DNA from 2 places in the Streptococcus sp. BS35b genome. Region 2 is predicted to be linked to the other one. Evidence: predicted binding sites of a transcription regulator. Region 2 holds the regulator's gene; the other holds the start of a gene.

Region 1 (10,165 bases), on a different contig from region 2:
AGCGGCTTGGTACCTTGCAGTGACAAGCGAGAAAACACCAACTGCCCTTGTCTTGACACGTCAAAACTTGACTGTCGAAGAAGGAACAGACTTTAACAAAGTTGCGAAAGGTGCCTATGTTGTCTATGAAAATGCAGCAGACTTTGATACGATCTTGATTGCAACAGGTTCTGAGGTCAATCTCGCTGTCGCAGCTGCCAAAGAATTGGCTAGCCAAGGTGCAAAAGTCCGCGTAGTCAGCATGCCATCTACAGATGTCTTTGACGCACAAGACGCAGCTTATAAGGAAGAAATCCTTCCAAATGCAGTTCGCCGTCGTGTTGCAGTCGAAATGGGTGCAACTCAAAACTGGTACAAATATGTTGGTCTTGATGGTGCAGTTCTCGGTATTGATACCTTTGGAGCATCTGCCCCAGCACCAAAAGTATTGGCAGAGTACGGATTTACGGTAGAAAATCTAGTCAAAGTCGTTCAAAACTTGAAATAATTGCAGAAATCAGAGTGAAAGCTCTGATTTTTTATAACCATAAAAACAAGGTACAACCTTGTAAAAGTAGCTGAAATTTGATATAGTAGTCCTATGTAAAAGACAAAGGAGAAAACAATGAATCCAAATATTACTTTTTTAATCATGCTTGTAGGTATGATGGCCTTGATGTTCTTTATGCAACGTTCTCAAAAGAAACAAGCTCAAAAGCGTATGGAAAGCTTAAATAAACTTCAAAAAGGCTATGAAGTTATTACAATTGGCGGCCTTTACGGAACAGTGGATGAAGTAGACACTGAGAAGAGAACAATCGTACTTGATGTAGATGGCGTTTATTTGACTTTTGAATTGGCTGCTATCAAGACAGTGTTGCCACTCAAAGAAGCTGTGACACCAGAAGGAACAGTTGTTGACGAAGGCGGAGCAATCGAAGAATAAAACGGGACCTGTCACTCCCGTTTTTCTATGAAGTAAGAGGAAAAGGGATGAGAAAAATAGTATTTGTGTGCTTAGGAAACATCTGCCGTAGCCCCATGGCAGAGTTTGTAATGAAATCCATGACGAGCGATTACCAGGTTGAGAGTCGTGCGACTTCATCTTGGGAACATGGCAATCCGATTCATAAGGGAACGCAGGGGATTTTCCGGCAGTATCAGATTCCTTATGACAAAGACAAAACATCACTCCAGATTCGTAGAGAAGATTTTGAATCGTTTGATTACATTATCGGTATGGATGCTTCAAACGTTTCAGATCTGCGTCAAATGTGTCCTCAGGAATTGCAGTATAAGATCTACCCTTTTGCATCTGAAAGTGTTCCAGATCCTTGGTATACAGGAGATTTTGAGGAAACCTATGCTCGCATCACAAGTGGATGTCAAAGCTGGCTAGATCGATTAGAAAATGAGAGTGACAATGGAAAAGCTTAAACAAATCTATGAAAAGTATAGAGTTTACCTAACTCGCCCTAGGCTAGAGTTCATTGCAGTAGTCGTAATTGCACTCTGTGCCCTTTCAGTATTTCTACTAAATACACCTAAAAAGGGTGCCCTGACACTTGATGGCGGTGCCCTTGTTTATGATGGTACCCTGGTACGAGGAAAAATGAATGGCCAAGGAACTCTGACCTTTGAAAATGGAGACCAATATACAGGTGATTTCAATAATGGAGCCTTTAATGGAAAAGGGACTTTCCAATCAAAAGATGGTTGGAAATACGAAGGTGACTTTGTAAATGGTCAGGCTGAAGGCCAAGGGAAGTTGACGACAGAGCAAGAAGTTGTTTATGAAGGAACCTTTAAACAAGGCGTTTTCCAGCAAAAACAGTAGTCTCCAAGTTAGGAGGCTATTTTTCAAAGCCGGGAAGAAAACGCTTTCTGTGCTTGGATTCGATAAATAACTATCAACTAGAAAAACTTTGTGAAATAAAAAAATTTTCTCCATAATTTCACAATCATCCAGTCGAAACGCTCTTGCGTAGCTATATTGAGAAAAAAATCACAAACTTAGAAAAATTCTTTGTGAAATACTTATGAAACTGTTTACAAAGCATAAAAAAAGAGTTATAATAAACTTGTGAAAAAATTAACAAAGGATAACATCCTTAAAGGCTATGGAGGATAATATGGCTGATAAAAAAACAGTAACACCAGAGGAAAAACAACTTGCTGCTGAAAAGCATGTCGATGGTCTCGTGAAAAAAGCCTTGGTTGCGCTTGATGAAATGCGCAAGTTGAACCAAGAGCAAGTTGACTACATCGTAGCAAAAGCGTCTGTTGCAGCACTTGACGCGCACGGTATCCTTGCACAACATGCAGTTGAAGAAACTGGTCGTGGCGTATTTGAAGATAAGGCGACAAAAAATCTATTTGCCTGTGAACACGTAGTGAACAATATGCGTGGAGTTAAAACAGCTGGAGTTATCGAAGATGATCCAATTACAGGTTTGACGAAGATTGCGGAGCCGGTCGGAGTTATTTGTGGTATCACTCCAACAACAAACCCGACTTCAACAGCAATTTTCAAATCATTGATTGCCTTGAAGACACGTAACCCAATCGTTTTCGCCTTCCACCCATCAGCTCAAGAATCTTCTGCTCATGCTGCACAAATCGTTCGTGATGCAGCCATCGCAGCCGGTGCACCTGAAAACTGTGTTCAATGGATTACAGAGCCATCTATGGAAGCAACTGGGGCACTTATGAACCACGAAGGTGTTGCGACTATCCTCGCAACTGGTGGGAATGCTATGGTTAAAGCTGCATACTCATGTGGAAAACCAGCTCTTGGGGTAGGTGCCGGAAACGTTCCTGCCTATGTAGAAAAATCTGCTGACCTTCGTCAAGCTGCTCATGACATCGTTATGTCTAAATCATTTGATAATGGGATGGTCTGTGCATCAGAACAAGCGGTTATCATTGATAAAGAAGTGTATGACGAATTTGTAGAAGAATTCAAATCATACCATACTTACTTTGTCAACAAGAAAGAAAAAGCGCTTTTGGAAGAATTCTGTTTTGGTGCAAAAGCTAACAGCAAGAACTGCGCTGGTGCAAAATTGAACCCAAACATTGTTGGTAAACCAGCAGCATGGATTGCTGAGCAAGCAGGATTCAAAGTACCAGAAGGTACAAATATCTTGGCTGCTGAATGTACAGAAGTTGGAATTAAAGAACCATTGACTCGTGAAAAATTATCACCTGTTATTGCAGTTTTGAAAGCTGAAGATACTGAAGATGGACTTAAAAAAGCTCGTCAAATGGTTGAATTTAATGGTCTAGGACACTCAGCTGCTATCCATACAAAAGACGAAGCTCTTGCAAAACGTTTCGGTACGGAAATAAAGGCAATGCGTATTATCTGGAACTCTCCATCTACCTTTGGTGGTATCGGTGATGTATACAACGCCTTCATTCCATCATTAACACTTGGATGTGGTTCATATGGACACAACTCAGTTGGTGATAACGTATCCGCTATCAACCTTCTTAACATCAAGAAAGTAGGAAAACGTAGAAATAATATGCAATGGTTTAAAGTTCCTTCAAAAATCTACTTCGAACGTAACTCAATCCAATACCTTCAAACTTGCGAAGGTATCGAACGTGTCATGATTGTTACCGATAAATCAATTGAAAAACTCGGTTTTGTACAACGCGTGATTGACCAATTGAATCTTCGTAAAAACAAAGTCACGATTCAAGTCTTCTCAGATGTTGAACCAGATCCAGATATCACAACAGTTCGTCGTGGTGTTGAAGTAATGCGTTCGTTTGAACCAGACACTATCATTGCCCTTGGTGGTGGTTCACCAATGGATGCAGCTAAAGGTATGTGGATGTTCTATGAACAGCCAGACGTTGACTTCGGTGACCTCGTTCAAAAATTCATGGATATCCGCAAACGTGCCTTCAAATTCCCATCACTTGGTAAGAAAGCACAATATATCGGTATTCCAACAACATCTGGTACAGGTTCAGAAGTAACACCGTTTGCAGTTATCTCTGACAAGGCAAACAACCGGAAATACCCAATCACTGACTACGCTTTGACACCAACCATTGCAATTGTTGACCCTGCTTTGGTAGAATCTGTTCCAGCATTTATTGCTGCTGACACAGGTATGGATGTCTTGACACACGCAACTGAAGCTTATACTTCTAACTTTGCCAATGACTATACAGATGGTATTGCTCTTCAAACCATCAAGTTAGTCTTCAAATACTTGGAAAAATCTGTAAAAACAGCTGACCCAGAAGCCCGTGAAAAGATGCATAATGCCTCTACAATGGCTGGTATGGCCTTTGCAAATGCCTTCCTTGGAATGAGTCACTCAATGGCGCATAAGATTGGTGCTGTTCACCACACCATTCACGGACGTACAAATGCTATTTTACTTCCTTATGTTATCCGTTATAATGGAACTCGTCCATCTAAAACTACAACATGGCCTAAGTACAATTACTGGAAAGCTGATGAAAAATTCCAAGATATCGCTCGTATGCTAGGTCTTCCTTGCTCAACACCAGAAGAAGCGGTTGAAGCTTATGCCAAAGCAGTTTACGATCTTGGTGAAGCAGTTGGAATCACAATGAACTTCAAAGGCTTTGGTATCGATGAAAAAACTTGGAAAGACAGCTTGCATGAGATTGCCTTACTTGCTTACGAAGATCAATGTTCACCTGCAAACCCACGCTTACCAATGGTAGCTGACATGGAAGAAATCATGGCAGATGCTTACTATGGTTATAAAGAACGTCCAGGACGTCGTAAATAATCGTTTATCAGCCTAGAGACAGGAGTTATCCTGTCTCTTTTTTGTACATTTTCTTGAAAAATGTTATAATAAGTGTATATATTTGTTTGACTATCAAAGTTTTTGTGTTGAGCCGAGGGAGAAATGTAAGAGATGAATGATTTAGGGGAAAAGGTAAGACTCCTTAGAGAGGAGAAGGGTCTTAGTCGTCCAGTTTTTTGTGGAGATGAGTCAGAGTTGTCCGTTCGTCAGTTGGTGCGCATTGAAAAGGGAGAGTTTCGTCCTACGATAAAAACACTGGAATATATTGCGGATAGGCTAGGTATTCCATCGTATGTCTTGATGCCAGACTATAAGGAATTACCGAAGCGTTATCAAGAATTAAAATACTTTCTTCATCATCATCCTGACTATGGAGACAAAGAGTTGCAGGAACGAAAGGAAAAATATTTTGATGAGATTTTTGAATGTTTTTATGATGATTTGCCACGTGATGAGAAAGTGCTAGTGGATTGTCTTCAAGCTATAGATGCAGTGAGAATGACTAGTAATTCCTTATATGGAAGTAGTGTGATTGAGGACAGTTTTCAAGACTTACTATCCAGAGATGTATACAGGGCTGAGGAATTGTTGAAATTGAGACTGTATTTCAACTGTCAGTTAATGGATGGTTTAAACGAGGGTGAGATAAAAAAGTCTGAGCATGAAACCATTCTTTGTTTTCATGACAAATTAAGTTCTCAGGTTGATAAGATAGAGTTCGATTGTTTGGACTTGCTTAGAGATTCCTTGTTAGCTTCTTTAGCTTGTATAGAAATTATGGGGCTGTTTCATTATTTTAAGAGAGCAGTTGAGACCTTAAATAAAATAGGACAGAAAACACGAGATTTTCAAAAACAACCAATTGTCTTGATGGTGGAGTGGAAATATTATATTCAGATGGATTATGAAACAGCCAAACAAAAGTATGAAGAAGCAAAAATGATGGCGAGAATGTTTGGAAATGAGAAGTTAATCGTTAGTTTAGACAATGAATGGACGGAGGATCTAGAAAGATATCGTTAAAGAGTTTATAGGAGTGACATTTCTGTCATTGGGGGAATGTCGCTTTTTTGTTACAATAAATTCGAAAAAAGAAGGAATTTTTTTGAATCTGATTCTGTTAGATTAATTTATATTAGCATTGTTTATTGTAGTTTGTATCGGTACACGATATCAGAAGTGATTAAAGGAGATTGTAATGTCCATTTTATCCATTAAAAATATTTCAAAATTTTACGTCTTGGATGGGAATAATAAAGAGCAGGCTCTAAGGAATATTAACCTACAGATTGCTGAAGGGAAAATCACTGCGATTTATGGTCCGTCAGGATGTGGAAAAACCAGTCTATTAAATATTATCAGCGGTTTAGATAGGGAGTACGAGGGAATTTTAGACTTTAAAGGAGAGTCTCTCAAGGAATTGTCAGAGGTTGAATTGACGCAATTTCGCAAAGACAACATTGGGTTTGTCTTTCAAAACTTCAATCTCATCCCCCATCAATCTGTTTTGGATAATGTTAAGTTGCCTCTCTATGTCAAAGATTTATCGGATAAAGAAATGACAAGAATAGCCCAAGAACAACTTCATAATTTAGGGATGGAGCCTTTTATGGCTAAGAATGTTAAACAGCTCTCTGGTGGACAAAAACAACGTGTAGCCATTGCGCGTGCTCTGGTAAACCAACCAGATATGATTGTAGCTGATGAACCAACTGGATCGCTCGATTCTCAATCTCAAGAGATGGTTTTAGAAGTGTTCAAAAATTTGGCCCAAGCTGGGAAAACAGTACTGATTGTTACTCATAACCCAGAGGTTACTGAATATGCAGATGTGATTATCAAAATGAAGGATGGTGAAGTCGTTGAAGAAGTCAAAAAATAAAGGGTTGTCCTTTAAAAACAAATTCAAACTTTCTTTAAGTAACTTTTTGGAAAGAAAGTGGCGTAACTTGCTGATTGCAGTAGCGACCTCGATTGGTTTTGTAGGTGTATTGATTTCGTTTGGGTTAGGAAATGCCTTAATTTCGATGATTGATGAAAATACCAACGGGGGGAAGCTCCCTTCCCAAGTTCAGATTGCACTGAATCCTAGTGTTGCTGGCAGAGGTTTTTTGAACCAAGATGACAAGAACTATATCGTGGATACGATTGGGAAAGAAAATATTAAATATCTAGAAAGTCCTTTTGGCATGACCATGTCAAAGATTAGCATAGACGGACACGAAGTAGAATTTAGCCAATCTATGCCTTCTTATGCTCAAGTCGTGAGTTTGTATGAAGATACAAGTATTTCTGTTAGTAGCAATGAAAAAGAAAAAGTGTTAGCAGGCACTCTTTATACGGATGTTAACGAGCAGGGATTGACGATTCCGATGAGTTTGCTCAAAAATTGGAATGAACAAACAGGGGAAAATCTGACAGCTAGTGATGTTATTGGCAAGCCAGTTTCAGCAACCATTGTAGAAAATGCTGCTGAAGGTAGCAAGTTGGCAGGTTTTCAAACTCATATTGTGCGTGTCATCAATGACGAAGATGATGCAGAGGATAGCAATAGTTTCATGGCTTCCAACCAGATGGAAACTATTTTAAAAGAAGCTGAATTTACAAAGGCTGTATCCTATTTTATTCTGGAACTTAAAGATCCTTCTCGTACGAAAACAGTAATAGAAGAATTGCAGAAAAATAAGAAGTATACAGTTCTTTCTCAACAGGCCGTTCTTGATATTGTGATTACCTTTATTCGTGTCATTCAGGGATTACTGATTGTGCTTTCTTCACAAGCGATTGTGGTGGCAGCAGTTATGATAGGGATCATTATTTACATCAATATCATGCAACGTTCTAAGGAAATTGGTATCATGAAGGCGGTTGGCTATCAAAATAGAGATGTGAAAGGAATCTTTATCTACGAAGCTCTTTGGATTGTAGGGATCGCCTTGCTAATAGCCTTTATCATTGCACAAGGACTAGGAAGCCTAGCGAATATTATTGTCCACCATTTCTATCCGTCTATCTCTAAAGTTTTTGAATTAAATCTTCTCTCCGTTTCAGGAACTCTTATTTTTGCTTTGTTTCTTGGCTATATTTCAGCCTACTTCCCAGCACGTAAGATTAGTAAAATGGATCCAGTGGAATCCTTACGCTATGAGTAGGGAAAGAAGTTTATCAAAAAGAAACTGACAGAGAAAATCGACGCCCATACTTGCAATTAAACTCAAATAGTTATATAATAGGTGTGTTGAAAGGTGATTTGTAGTGATTCAAGTTACTCTTTTCACAATAAAATTTTCATGATTTTCATAAGGAGGAAATCACTAATGGTAGTTAAAGTTGGTATTAACGGTTTCGGACGTATCGGTCGTCTTGCTTTCCGCCGTATCCAAAACGTAGAAGGTGTTGAAGTTACTCGCATCAACGACCTTACAGATCCAGTGATGCTTGCACACTTGTTGAAATACGATACAACTCAAGGTCGTTTCGACGGTACTGTAGAAGTTAAAGAAGGCGGATTTGAAGTTAACGGTAAATTCGTTAAAGTTTCTGCTGAACGTGATCCAGAACAAATCGACTGGGCTAACGACGGTGTAGAAATCGTTCTTGAAGCAACTGGTTTCTTTGCTACTAAAGCAGCTGCTGAAAAACACTTGCACGCTGGTGGTGCTAAGAAAGTTGTTATCACTGCTCCTGGTGGATCAGATGTTAAAACAGTTGTATTTAACACTAACCATGATATTCTTGATGGTACTGAAACAGTTATCTCAGGTGCTTCATGTACTACAAACTGTTTGGCTCCAATGGCTAAAGCTCTTCATGACAACTTCGGTATCGTTGAAGGTTTGATGACTACTATCCACGGTTACACTGGTGACCAAATGGTTCTTGATGGACCACACCGTAAAGGTGACCTTCGCCGTGCTCGTGCTGCTGCAGCTAACATCGTTCCTAACTCAACTGGTGCTGCTAAAGCAATCGGTTTGGTTATCCCTGAATTGAACGGTAAATTGGACGGAGCTGCTCAACGTGTTCCTGTTCCAACAGGTTCTGTAACTGAATTGGTAGCAGTTCTTGATAAGAACGTTACTGTTGATGAAGTAAACGCAGCTATGAAAGCAGCTTCTAACGAATCATACGGTTACACTGAAGATCCAATCGTATCTTCTGATATCGTAGGTATGTCATTCGGTTCATTGTTTGATGCAACTCAAACTAAAGTTCTTGACGTTGACGGTAAACAATTGGTTAAAGTTGTTTCATGGTATGACAACGAAATGTCTTACACTTCACAACTTGTTCGTACTCTTGAATATTTTGCAAAAATCGCTAAATAATTCTTGAGTCGATAAAAAAGCAAGGCCGGAAAGCCTTGCTTTTTTGTATAGATAAAAGAATAGATGATAATGTCATCCATTCTTTTTTAATTCTTTTTCAAAAGTATCCGATAGAACAGTGAAACTCAATTTTTCTAAGGTGAGTGGATGGGTAAAAGAAAGGCGAAAGGCATGAAGCATAAGCCGACTTGTTTTTGATTTACTATTATAGAGAGGGTCGCCTAAGATAGGATGCTTGTGATGAGAGAGGTGAACACGAATCTGATGCGTTCGACCGGTCTTTAGTTTGCAACGGACAAGAGCTGTTTTGTTTGGGAATTGCTTTAATCGGCTTACATGCGTTTCAGCATATTGCCCATTTTTTGCATCAACTACTCTTTTTCTGCGATCATGACGATCACGCCCGATTTTATCTTGAAAGACAAGTTCCTTACTCTCTACTCGTCCTTCTACGAGTGCCCAGTACTCGCGAGCGATTTCTTTTTTCTCCAACAAGCGATTGAGGATGGGCAGGATAAAAGGGTTCTTAGCAAAAAGCACTAGCCCACTGGTTTCCATATCTAGACGATGAACGACATAGCAAGTTTGCCCGACGTAGGCAGAGACATGATTGAGAAGGGCGATTTCGTTTGGTTGGTTACCGTGAGTTTTCATACCCTCAGGTTTGTTGACGACAATAAGATGTTGGTCTTGATAAACTTCTTGAACGAGGTCTGGATTTCCCCAAAGGATTTCCTTTTTGGGATAATCTTCCTCGTCAAAAGTCAATTGGCAAATATCCCCTGGCTTCACCATCTCGTTCCAGTGAACTTCTTCGTGGTTAATTAAGATGTTCTTCTTGGTTCTCAAAAAATGACGAATTTTTCTAGGGATGAGGAGTTGTTCCTCTAGAAATTGTTTGACCGTCATTTGAGGCAGGGATTCGGGTAATGTAAATGTGAATTGCATACAGATATTGTAACAAAAAAAGCCCTATTTGGATAGGAAGTAGCTAAATTCTTGAGTTCCCATGGTGAAGATGATAAAATAAACGCATGAAATTAGATAAATTAT
Region 2 (10,165 bases):
GTAGTTTGGCTGAATACCTTGATGCTCCTATCGCTATCATTGACTACGCGCAAGATGATTCTGATCGTAACGAAGGCTATATCATTGGGGATGTTGAAGGCAAAAAGGCTATCTTGATTGACGATATCCTAAATACTGGTCGTACTTTCTCTGAAGCAGCCAAAATCGTTGAACGTGAAGGTGCAACTGAGATTTATGCAGTATCCAGTCACGGTTTATTTGTTGAAGGTGCAGCAGACCTCCTTGATGCTACAAACATCAAAGAAATCCTCGTGACAGACTCGGTAGCAACCAAAGAAAGAACTCCAGAAAATGTATGTTACATTACCGCTAGCGAATTAATTGGTGATGCTATCGTCCGCATCCATGAAAGAAAACCAGTCAGCCCGCTCTTTGCTTACAACAAAAAGAAATAAGGTGATTCTTTGATTTATTTGGACAATGCTGCTACGACTCCTATGTCAGCAGTAGCTATTTCTGAAATGACCAAGGTCATGCAAGAAACTCATGGTAATCCTTCTAGTATTCATAGTCATGGTCGGCAGGCTGGCAAACTCTTGCGAGAAGCTCGTCAAGACTTAGCCCTCTTACTAGGAACAAAACCTCAACATATCTTTTTCACGTCTGGCGGTACAGAAAGTAACAATACTGCTATTATCGGCTATTGTCTCCGTCATCAAAATCGTGGAAAACATATCATTACGACAGCTATTGAGCACCATTCTGTGCTTGAGACTATCAATTATCTGGTGCAACATTTTGGCTTTGAAGCAACCATCATCAAACCGGTAAATCAAGAAATTACTGCCCAGCAAATTCAAGAGGCCTTACGTGACGATACTATTCTCGTTTCCACTATGTATGCTAATAATGAAACGGGCAGTCTCTTACCTATCGCTGAGATTGGACGTGTTTTAAAAGAGCATCCTGCGGCTTATCATGTAGATGCTGTTCAAGCTATCGGAAAAGTTCCTATCCATCCTGAGGAATTGGGAATTGATTTCCTCAGTGCTTCTGCCCACAAATTCCATGGACCAAAGGGAATCGGCTTTCTTTATGCTTCTTCCGCGGACTTTGATTCCTATCTTCACGGTGGGGACCAAGAACAAAAGAAACGGGCTGGAACAGAAAATCTTGCTGCCATTGTAGGTATGGTCGCTGCTCTCAAAGAGGATTTAAATGACCAAGCTAAGCATTACCAAAAACTAAGCGCACTCAAATCTGCTTTTTTAGAAGAAATTGCTGATTTAGACTACTATCTCAATGAATGCAACCACCAACTACCTTATGTTGTCAACATTGGCTTTCCTGGCCAAAAAAATGATTTGCTCTTGCTACGGTTAGATCTTGAAGGAATTTCAATTTCTACCGGTTCAGCTTGTACTGCTGGTATTGTGCAAACCAGTCATGTACTTGAAGCATTTTATGGACCAGATTCGCATCGTTTGAAAGAATCTATCCGTATCAGTCTCTCTCCTCTTAACACCGAAGAAGAACTGAAACAACTCGCACAAACCTTAAAAAATATTATTGGAGATTAATCTAATGGCATTCGAAAAAACCATTAAACTACAAAACTGCCGCTACGACTACACACTTAGCCCAACTGTCAAAAAGTTCACACTGAAAGATAATACTTTCTTTGAAACAAAAGTTGGAAACTTCGAACTGACTCGTCTACTTGAAAAAGTACCCAACAGCGGTGAAGGTTTCAAGCTAAAAATCATCATCAACAAAGACCTTACAGGTGCTAAACTCAACATCACTGACAAATCTGGCCTTCGTTTGGTGAATATCTTTAAATCAGAAGACCACCACATTCATCAGGAGAAATTCTACTTCCTCATGGACAGCCTTGTAGAACGCGGAATCTTCACAAAAGAAGAAAGATAAATGGCTATGTATCGACTTACCTACCAAGATAACTATCACGTAGAACGTACACTTGAATATAAGGATTACGAAGAGCTTATGTTATCTCTATCAGGTTGTGTAACTCTTCCAGATACATTCCTAGTTACCTCATTAACCTTTGATGATAAAGTTATCTATCAAGGATTGGTCGGAGATCTCTACCGTTTTCTATCACAAGCTAATTTTTAAGACTAAAACTAAGATTTTCTTAGTTTTTTCTTGTTTTTGTTGATTTTTTCACAATGTTTCTATAAAATAGAAGAATAGAAAGGTTGTGGTTTTGTGAAAGATAAACAGTCTGCTATTCCAAAAGCAACAGCAAAAAGACTCTCTCTCTACTATCGAATTTTCAAGAGATTTCATGCAGAAAAAATCGAACGTGCCAATTCCAAGCAAATTGCAGAGGCTATCGGTATCGACTCTGCGACTGTTCGTCGTGATTTTTCCTATTTTGGCGAACTAGGTCGTCGTGGTTTTGGTTATGATGTTAAAAAACTGATGACTTTTTTTGCTGACCTCCTAAATGATAACTCAATTACGAATGTTATGCTGGTTGGGATTGGAAATATGGGGCATGCCCTTCTCCACTATCGCTTCCATGAGCGTAACAAGATGAAAATCATCATGGCATTTGACCTAGATGACCATCCAGAAGTCGGAACCCAAACACCTGATGGAATTCCAATCTATGGTATCTCTCAAATTAAAGAAAAAATCAAAGAAGCAGATGTTAAAACTGCTATCCTAACTGTTCCAAGTGTTAAATCACAAGAAGTTGCCAATCTTTTGGTCGATGCAGGTATAAAAGGTATTCTCAGTTTTTCCCCTGTTCACCTTCACCTTCCAAAAGATGTGGTTGTTCAGTATGTCGATTTGACAAGCGAACTCCAAACCCTCCTCTATTTTATGCGTAAAGAGGATTAGAAAGCGAAAGCATTTATGAAAAAACCAGTTATTGGGATTACAGGAAATGAAAAAGCTCATCCAGATGATGACATCATGATGAGCTATGCAGCAAAGGGCTTTGTTGAAGGAGTCAAGGACGCTGGCGGAATTCCAATCATCCTACCGATTGGTGATCAAGAAATGGCTGCCTATTACATCAGTATCATTGATAAGCTCATCCTAACGGGTGGGCAAAATGTTGATCCAAAATACTATGGTGAGCCTAAAACCATTGACAGCGATGACTACCATCTTCAAAGAGATATTTTTGAATTAGCCCTTATCAGAGAAGCGATTAAACAGAAGAAACCAATTTTCTCTGTTTGCCGTGGTACTCAGCTTTTCAATGTCGCTATGGGAGGTACGCTTCACCAAGATATAGAGGATCATTGGCAGGACTGTTCAGCCGAATACACAACACAACGCCTCGTAACGGAACCTGATACAATTCTCCGAGAAATCTATGGAGAAATCTCTCATATCAACTCCTTCCACCACCAGAGTATTAAAGATCTAGCTCCTAATCTTAAGGTTGTAGCACATGATCCTAAAGATGGAATCATTGAGGCAGTGACAACTACGGATGGCTTTCCTTACCTTGGTGTCCAATGGCATCCAGAATTTCTATTTGAAAATCGCCCCAAAGATAAAACGCTATTTGACTATGTTGTTAACGAACTCTAGATTAGATCCGTCTTTTCACGGTAACTAAAGTAATCCGAGTGCGAGACAATCAGGTGGTCCAAGAAAACGATCCCCATCAGTTCGCAGGCTTCCTTGACTAGCTTAGTGACATGGTCATCATTTCGACTAGGAGATACGGCACCAGATGGATGATTGTGAACGAGAATCACTGAGGTAGCCATATGCTTCAAAGCATAGTGAAGAATTTCCCGTGGTTCAGCAATGCTGCGTGTCGCAGATCCGATAAAAATAGTTTGCTGATGGATGATTTGATTTTGAGTATTGAGATAGAGCGCCACTAGGTGCTCTTGTTTTTTGTCGCCAAGTTCCTGTTGCATTTTCTTGGCTAGCTTTTGACTGCTGAGAATACTTTCCATCTCAAGAGTTTCGTGTTTGTGAATACGATGCCCTAGTTCAATCACCGCTTGTAATTCAATGGCCTTAATCCGTCCAATACCAGACAAACTCTGCAATTCCTGCAGGGTCATTTTTTTCAAATCGGTTAGACTGGTCAGACTATTCAAGACTTTCTGAGCAATTTCAAAAACATTGGCCTGACGAGTTCCAGTTCTGAGCAGAATAGCTAGTAATTCTTGATTGCTCAGAGCCTCTACTCCTTCTTTAACTAGTCTTTCTCTAGGCAAGAGTGAATCTTCTTGGAATGAAATACTGTACATAAAAATCCTCCTCACTTTATTATTCGTGAGAAGGATGGAAAATTAGATTTTTTTCTCAATTGGGGCTACACTAGCTAAGAGTTTTTTCAGACCGACTTCTGGGAAATTGATTTTCAATTCCTGAGTATCACCGCTACCAGAGACTTCCAGAACAGTACCCTCTCCCCATTTCTTGTGAAGTGCAATATCTCCAATAGACCAGTTGGTATCGCTTGAATCTTTTTTATTTCCGGATGTAAACTGTCCAAACAGAAGACCACTTGACTGGATAGAGCTTGGTGCAGCATTGCGTTTCCGTTCTTGAAGCGCTTGAGCCAAACTCATACCTTGACCGAAAGCAATCCCACCACTGCTATAAGAGGCTTTAAAGCTAGTATTCGCTGGACGGGCCAAACCTTGATACTCAAGCAAATCCGAACTGATTTCATTGATAAAACGAGTTGGACGATTGTAGCTAGTACGACCAAAAAGCAAGCGTGAGTTGGCATTGGTCAGATAGAGAATTTTCTCCGCACGCGTAATTCCTACATAGGCCAAACGGCGTTCTTCTTCCAGTTCATCAGGATCCTCAGCTGCACGGCTAAGTGGAAAGACATTTTCCTCCATCCCAATGATAAAGACAACTGGGAACTCAAGTCCCTTAGCTGCGTGCAAGGTCATTAAGGTCACTTCTGATGTCTCCTGACTGCCTGAATCCGTATCCGCAATCAGGGCAAGGTCATTCAAGAAACGACTGAGTTTGTCCAAACCTGTTTCCTCTTCTTGACTATCAGGATTGTCGTCAAAATTCTTGGTAACAGATAGAAATTCCTCGATATTTTCAACCCGCGCCTTACTTTCCAAGGTTGCTTGAGCATTAAGAATATCGACATAACCTGTTTTTTCTAGAACAGCCTCCACCAGCTCGGTGATGGTTAATTGATCCAGTTGCTCCCGCAAATCCAGAATCATATTGGCAAAATCCCAGATAGACTGGGCTACTTTTCCTTTGATGCCAGACAGCATGATATTAGCTGAAGCATCCAGCATAGACATCTCTTGCATATTGGCAAAGTCGCGAATTTTCTCAACAGTACCTGGCCCAATTCCACGTTTAGGCTCGTTGATAATACGCTCAAAACTGATATTATCACTCAAATTGGCAATGAGGTTAAGATAAGCGATAATATCTCGGATTTCCTTACGACTGTAGAACTTGGTTCCGCCAACCATAGTATAAGGAATATTGGACTTGAGCAGGGCTTCCTCAATGGTACGAGACTGGGCGTTAGTTCGATAGAGAACTGCAAAGTCTTTGTGGAGGAAGTTTTGAGTACGACCAAGTTCATCGATGGTTTTGGCTACAAAAACAGCTTCATCCAGTTCGTCATTTGCACGATAGTAAATAATCTGCTCTCCATCCGCATTCTGGGTCCAGAGATTCTTAGGACGACGATTTTTATTGTTTTTGATGACGTCGTTGGCAGCTTGGAGAATGGTTTTGGTTGAGCGGTAATTCTCCTCCAACAAAACGACCTTGGCTTTAGGATAATCTTTCTCAAAATCCAAGATATTCTGCATATCAGCCCCACGCCAACCATAGATAGATTGGTCTGCATCACCGACCACGCAGATGTTTTTAAAGCGTGAAGCCAAGAGTTTGACCAATTGATACTGGGCATGGTTGGTATCTTGGTACTCATCAACGTGGATATATTGGAATTTTTGCTGGTAGTAGGTCAAAACATCAGGATTTTGATCAAAAAGACGCAAGGTCAGCATAATCAAATCATCAAAGTCAACCGACTCAGACTGACGAAGCTCTTTCTGATAGGCTGTATAACATTGAGCCACGATTTGCGTATACATATCACCAGCTTGAGCAGCATAAGCCACATCATCAATTAGGTCATTCTTAGCATTGGAAATGGTTCCCAAAATAGTCCGTTCATTCCATTTTTTAGGATCCAAGTTTAATTGCTTGAGAATGCGTTTCATGAGGGTTCGCTGCTCTCCTGGATCTACAATAGTGAAGTTCCTATTGTAGCCAATATGATCCGCATCACGACGTAGAATACGAACACACATGGAGTGAAAGGTCGCAATCAAACAGTCCTGAGTAGCTGGATTGAGGCCATAGGCGCGCTCCTTCATCTCACGCGCCGCCTTATTGGTAAAGGTAATGGCCAAGATATTCCAAGGATTGACCATCTTTTCATCAATCAAATAAGCAATACGGTGGGTCAAAACTCGGGTCTTCCCAGAACCAGCCCCCGCCATGATTAACAAGGGCCCTTCTGTCATTTGCACCGCCTCAGCCTGACGGTCATTCATTCCATTCAATAATGCGTTCATTTTCTCTTCCTTACTCTTGAAGTCAATGTTTCTATTATATCAGAAATTAGGGAAAATATCTTTAGCTAGACTGGTTGCGTGTGGAATTCTACTCTTTCATATCATCAGGAGGAGTCAATGACTTTTGCATCCAAACGATATCATGCCATTTTCCAAACTTATAACCTATCTTAGGGAAATGAGCTACTTGTTCATAGCCCCTCTTTCGGTGAAGAGAAATGCTCCTATCATTTGGCAAAGCGATACAAGCTAAGAAGCGTAAGTAACCCCTTGACACTAATTCTTCCTCCAGACAGTCATAGAGTAGACTCCCTAACCCTCGACCTTTGGCTTCTTGGTGCAAGTAAATTGACACTTCAACTGACCAATCATAAGCTCTCCTATCATAATAGGTGGAGGCATAGGCATATCCCAAAATTTTGCCTTCTTCCTCTAGCACTAGATAAGGATATTTAAGCAAGGTCTTTTGGATTCTTCTTTGAAATTCTTCAACACTTGGCACCTCATATTCAAATGTAATGGCTGTATTAAGGACATAGGGAGCATAAATAGCAAGTAGGTCTGGAATATCAGACTCCCTTACTGTTCGAATCGTTGGCATATATTTCTCTTTCTAAAATCGAAAATGAGCTTGGATAGCTTTTCCAAACTCATTTGAAATCAATTGCAACATATTAGAACAATCCTAAAACGGTTCCATCGCTTTCAACATCCATATTAAGAGCGGCCGGACGTTTTGGAAGGCCTGGCATGGTCATAACATCACCTGTTAAGGCAACGATGAAGCCTGCACCTAATTTTGGTACCAATTCACGGATGGTAATTTCAAAGTTCTCTGGTGCTCCAAGTGCATTTGGATTGTCAGAAAAACTGTACTGAGTTTTCGCCATACAGATTGGCAATTTGTCCCATCCATTCTGAACGATTTGAGCGATTTGCGTTTGGGCTTTCTTCTCAAAGTTCACTTTGCTACCACGATAGATCTCTGTAACAATCTTTTCAATCTTTTCTTGAACAGAAAGGTCGTTGTCATAAAGACGAGTGTAGTTGGCTGGATTTTCAGAGATAGTCTTAACAACCGTTTCAGCAAGCGTTACTCCTCCTTCTGCGCCATCAGCCCAGACACTTGCTAGTTCAACTGGCACATCAATAGAAGCACAGAGTTCTTTCAAAGCTGCGATTTCAGCTTCAGTATCAGAAACAAATTCGTTAATCGCAACAACTGCTGGTACTCCAAATTTACGTATATTTTCAACGTGGCGTTTCAAGTTAGCAAAACCTGCACGAACTGCCTCCACATTTTCCTCTGTGAGAGCGTCTTTAGCTACGCCACCATTCATCTTAAGGGCACGAAGGGTTGCAACGATGACAACTGCATCTGGAGATGTTGGCAAGTTTGGCGTCTTGATATCAAGGAATTTCTCAGCACCAAGGTCCGCACCAAAACCAGCTTCAGTGACTGTATAATCAGCCAAGTAAAGGGCTGTTGTTGTTGCCAAAACAGAGTTACATCCATGAGCGATATTGGCAAATGGACCACCGTGTACAAAGGCAGGTGTACCGTAAATTGTCTGAACCAAGTTCGGTTTGATAGCATCTTTCAAAATCAATGCTAAAGCACCCTCAACCTTCAAATCACCAACAGTAACTGGTGTACGATCATAGCGATAACCGATAACGATATTCGCCAAACGGCGTTTCAAATCTTCAATATCGGTCGCCAAGCAAAGAATCGCCATGATTTCAGAAGCAACTGTAATATCAAAACCATCCTCACGAGGAATACCATTTAGAGGACTACCAAGTCCAACGGTCACATGACGAAGGGCGCGGTCGTTCAAGTCCACAACACGTTTCCAGAGAATACGACGTTGGTCAATTCCCAACTCATTTCCTTGGTGCAGGTGATTGTCAATTAAAGCAGAAAGAGCATTGTTGGCAGTTGTAATGGCATGCATGTCTCCAGTAAAGTGGAGGTTGATGTCCTCCATTGGCAACACTTGGGCGTAACCACCACCGGCTGCACCACCTTTAATCCCCATTACTGGACCAAGTGACGGTTCGCGAATAGCAATCATGGTTTTCTTGCCAATCTTGTTCAAGGCATCCGCAAGACCAATGGTAATGGTTGATTTCCCTTCACCTGCAGGTGTTGGGTTAATGGCAGTAACCAAGATTAATTTTCCAACTGGATTGCTCTCAACTGCACGAATTTTATCAAAGCTGAGTTTAGCCTTATACTTCCCGTACAATTCCAAATCATCGTAAGAAATACCAAGTTTCTCAACAACATCAACGATTGGTTTCAACTCAATACTCTGTGCGATTTCAATATCTGTTTTCATTCAAAACTCCTCTAACCTCTAATATGATAACTCATTATAACACAAAAAAAAGTTTTTCACATACAAAAAGCTTAGTAAAGTTTATAAACATCAAGTTTTAAGGTCTATATTAGACATTTTTTTTACTTTTTATAAGTTTTTATAGCCAAAAACTATAATCTTGCTGTAAAATTAGATGAAATAACAAACGCTTTCTTTTGATTCTATTTTATTTTTTGGTACAATAGTCCTATGAAAATTTTAGTCACATCGGGCGGTACCAGTGAAACTATCGATAGCGTCCGCTCTATCACAAATCACTCGACTGGTCGCTTGGGAAAAATCATCACAGAAACCTTGCTTGCTGCGGGGCATGAAGTTTGTCTGATAACGACAAAACGAGCTCTGAAGCCAGAAGCTCATCCCAACCTAAGCATTCGAGAAATTAATAATACTAACGACCTTCTTCTGGAAATGAAGGATTGTGTTCCAAATTACCAGGTCTTGATTCATTCAATGGCTGTGTCTGACTATACTCCTGTTTATATGACGGGGCTTGAGGAGGTACAGGCTAGCTCCAATCTAGAAGAATTCTTAAACAAGCAGAATCATCAAGCTAAGATTTCTTCAACTGATGAGGTTCAGGTTTTATTTCTGAAAAAAACACCCAAAATCATCTCTCTAGTCAAGGAATGGAATCCAGCTATTCATCTGATTGGCTTTAAACTGCTGGTTGATGTTTCTGAAGATTATCTCATAGAAATTGCTAGACAGAGTCTTATCAAGAACCAAGCAGACCTAATCATCGCAAATGACCTGACTCAAATCTCAGCAAATCAGCATCATGCAGTCTTTGTTGAGAAAGAGCAACTCCAAACCGTTCAAACCAAAGAGGAAATAGCAAACCTCCTCCTTGAAAAAATTCAAGCATACGATTCATAGAAAGGAAAGCCATGGCAAATATTCTCATCGCAGTGACAGGTTCCATTGCCTCCTATAAATCAGCTGACCTGGTCAGTTCCTTGAAGAAACAAGGCCATCATGTCACTGTCTTAATGACTGAGGCAGCGAGAGAGTTTATCCAACCGTTGACACTACAGGTCCTCTCTCAAAATCCTGTCTACCTTGATGTCATGAAGGAACCCTATCCTGATCAAGTCAATCATATCGAACTAGGTAAAAGAACTGATCTTTTTATCGTTGCACCCGCTACTGCTAATACCATCGCAAAGTTAGCGCACGGTTTTGCGGATAACATGGTGACAAGCACAGCGCTTGCCCTACCAA

The links. The regulator Rex, encoded in region 2, represses fermentation and respiration genes when NADH is low (regulators of the CRP and FNR family bind a similar motif). The targets are predictions, from matches to a motif close to TTGTGAANTANTTCACAA.
Region 1: a site for Rex is predicted at 2,061-2,078, ahead of adhE (bifunctional acetaldehyde-CoA/alcohol dehydrogenase). Genes of this name have one in related genera too.

The regions. Positions count from the first base shown of each region.
Region 1 is NZ_ALKH01000015.1:3,801-13,965, reverse strand. Features, by position in the region: gene tkt (transketolase) at 1-487, shown strand, start outside; gene yajC (preprotein translocase subunit YajC) at 605-925, shown strand; gene HMPREF1149_RS10320 (low molecular weight protein-tyrosine-phosphatase) at 973-1,416, shown strand; gene HMPREF1149_RS10315 (MORN repeat-containing protein) at 1,403-1,816, shown strand; gene adhE (bifunctional acetaldehyde-CoA/alcohol dehydrogenase) at 2,112-4,763, shown strand; gene HMPREF1149_RS10305 (helix-turn-helix domain-containing protein) at 4,896-5,807, shown strand; gene HMPREF1149_RS10300 (ABC transporter ATP-binding protein) at 5,983-6,666, shown strand; gene HMPREF1149_RS0102240 (ABC transporter permease) at 6,635-7,936, shown strand; gene gap (type I glyceraldehyde-3-phosphate dehydrogenase) at 8,102-9,112, shown strand; gene HMPREF1149_RS10290 (RluA family pseudouridine synthase) at 9,185-10,060, opposite strand; gene pbp2a (penicillin-binding protein PBP2A) at 10,147-10,165, shown strand, end outside.
Region 2 is NZ_ALKH01000001.1:114,851-125,015, reverse strand. Features, by position in the region: gene HMPREF1149_RS02850 (ribose-phosphate diphosphokinase) at 1-416, shown strand, start outside; gene HMPREF1149_RS02845 (cysteine desulfurase family protein) at 426-1,541, shown strand; gene HMPREF1149_RS02840 (DUF1831 domain-containing protein) at 1,546-1,893, shown strand; gene HMPREF1149_RS02835 (DUF4649 family protein) at 1,900-2,103, shown strand; gene HMPREF1149_RS02830 (redox-sensing transcriptional repressor Rex) at 2,197-2,838, shown strand; gene HMPREF1149_RS02825 (gamma-glutamyl-gamma-aminobutyrate hydrolase family protein) at 2,854-3,543, shown strand; gene radC (RadC family protein) at 3,540-4,220, opposite strand; gene pcrA (DNA helicase PcrA) at 4,263-6,554, opposite strand; gene HMPREF1149_RS02810 (GNAT family N-acetyltransferase) at 6,643-7,155, opposite strand; gene HMPREF1149_RS02805 (formate--tetrahydrofolate ligase) at 7,229-8,899, opposite strand; gene coaB (phosphopantothenate--cysteine ligase) at 9,131-9,820, shown strand; gene coaC (phosphopantothenoylcysteine decarboxylase) at 9,832-10,165, shown strand, end outside.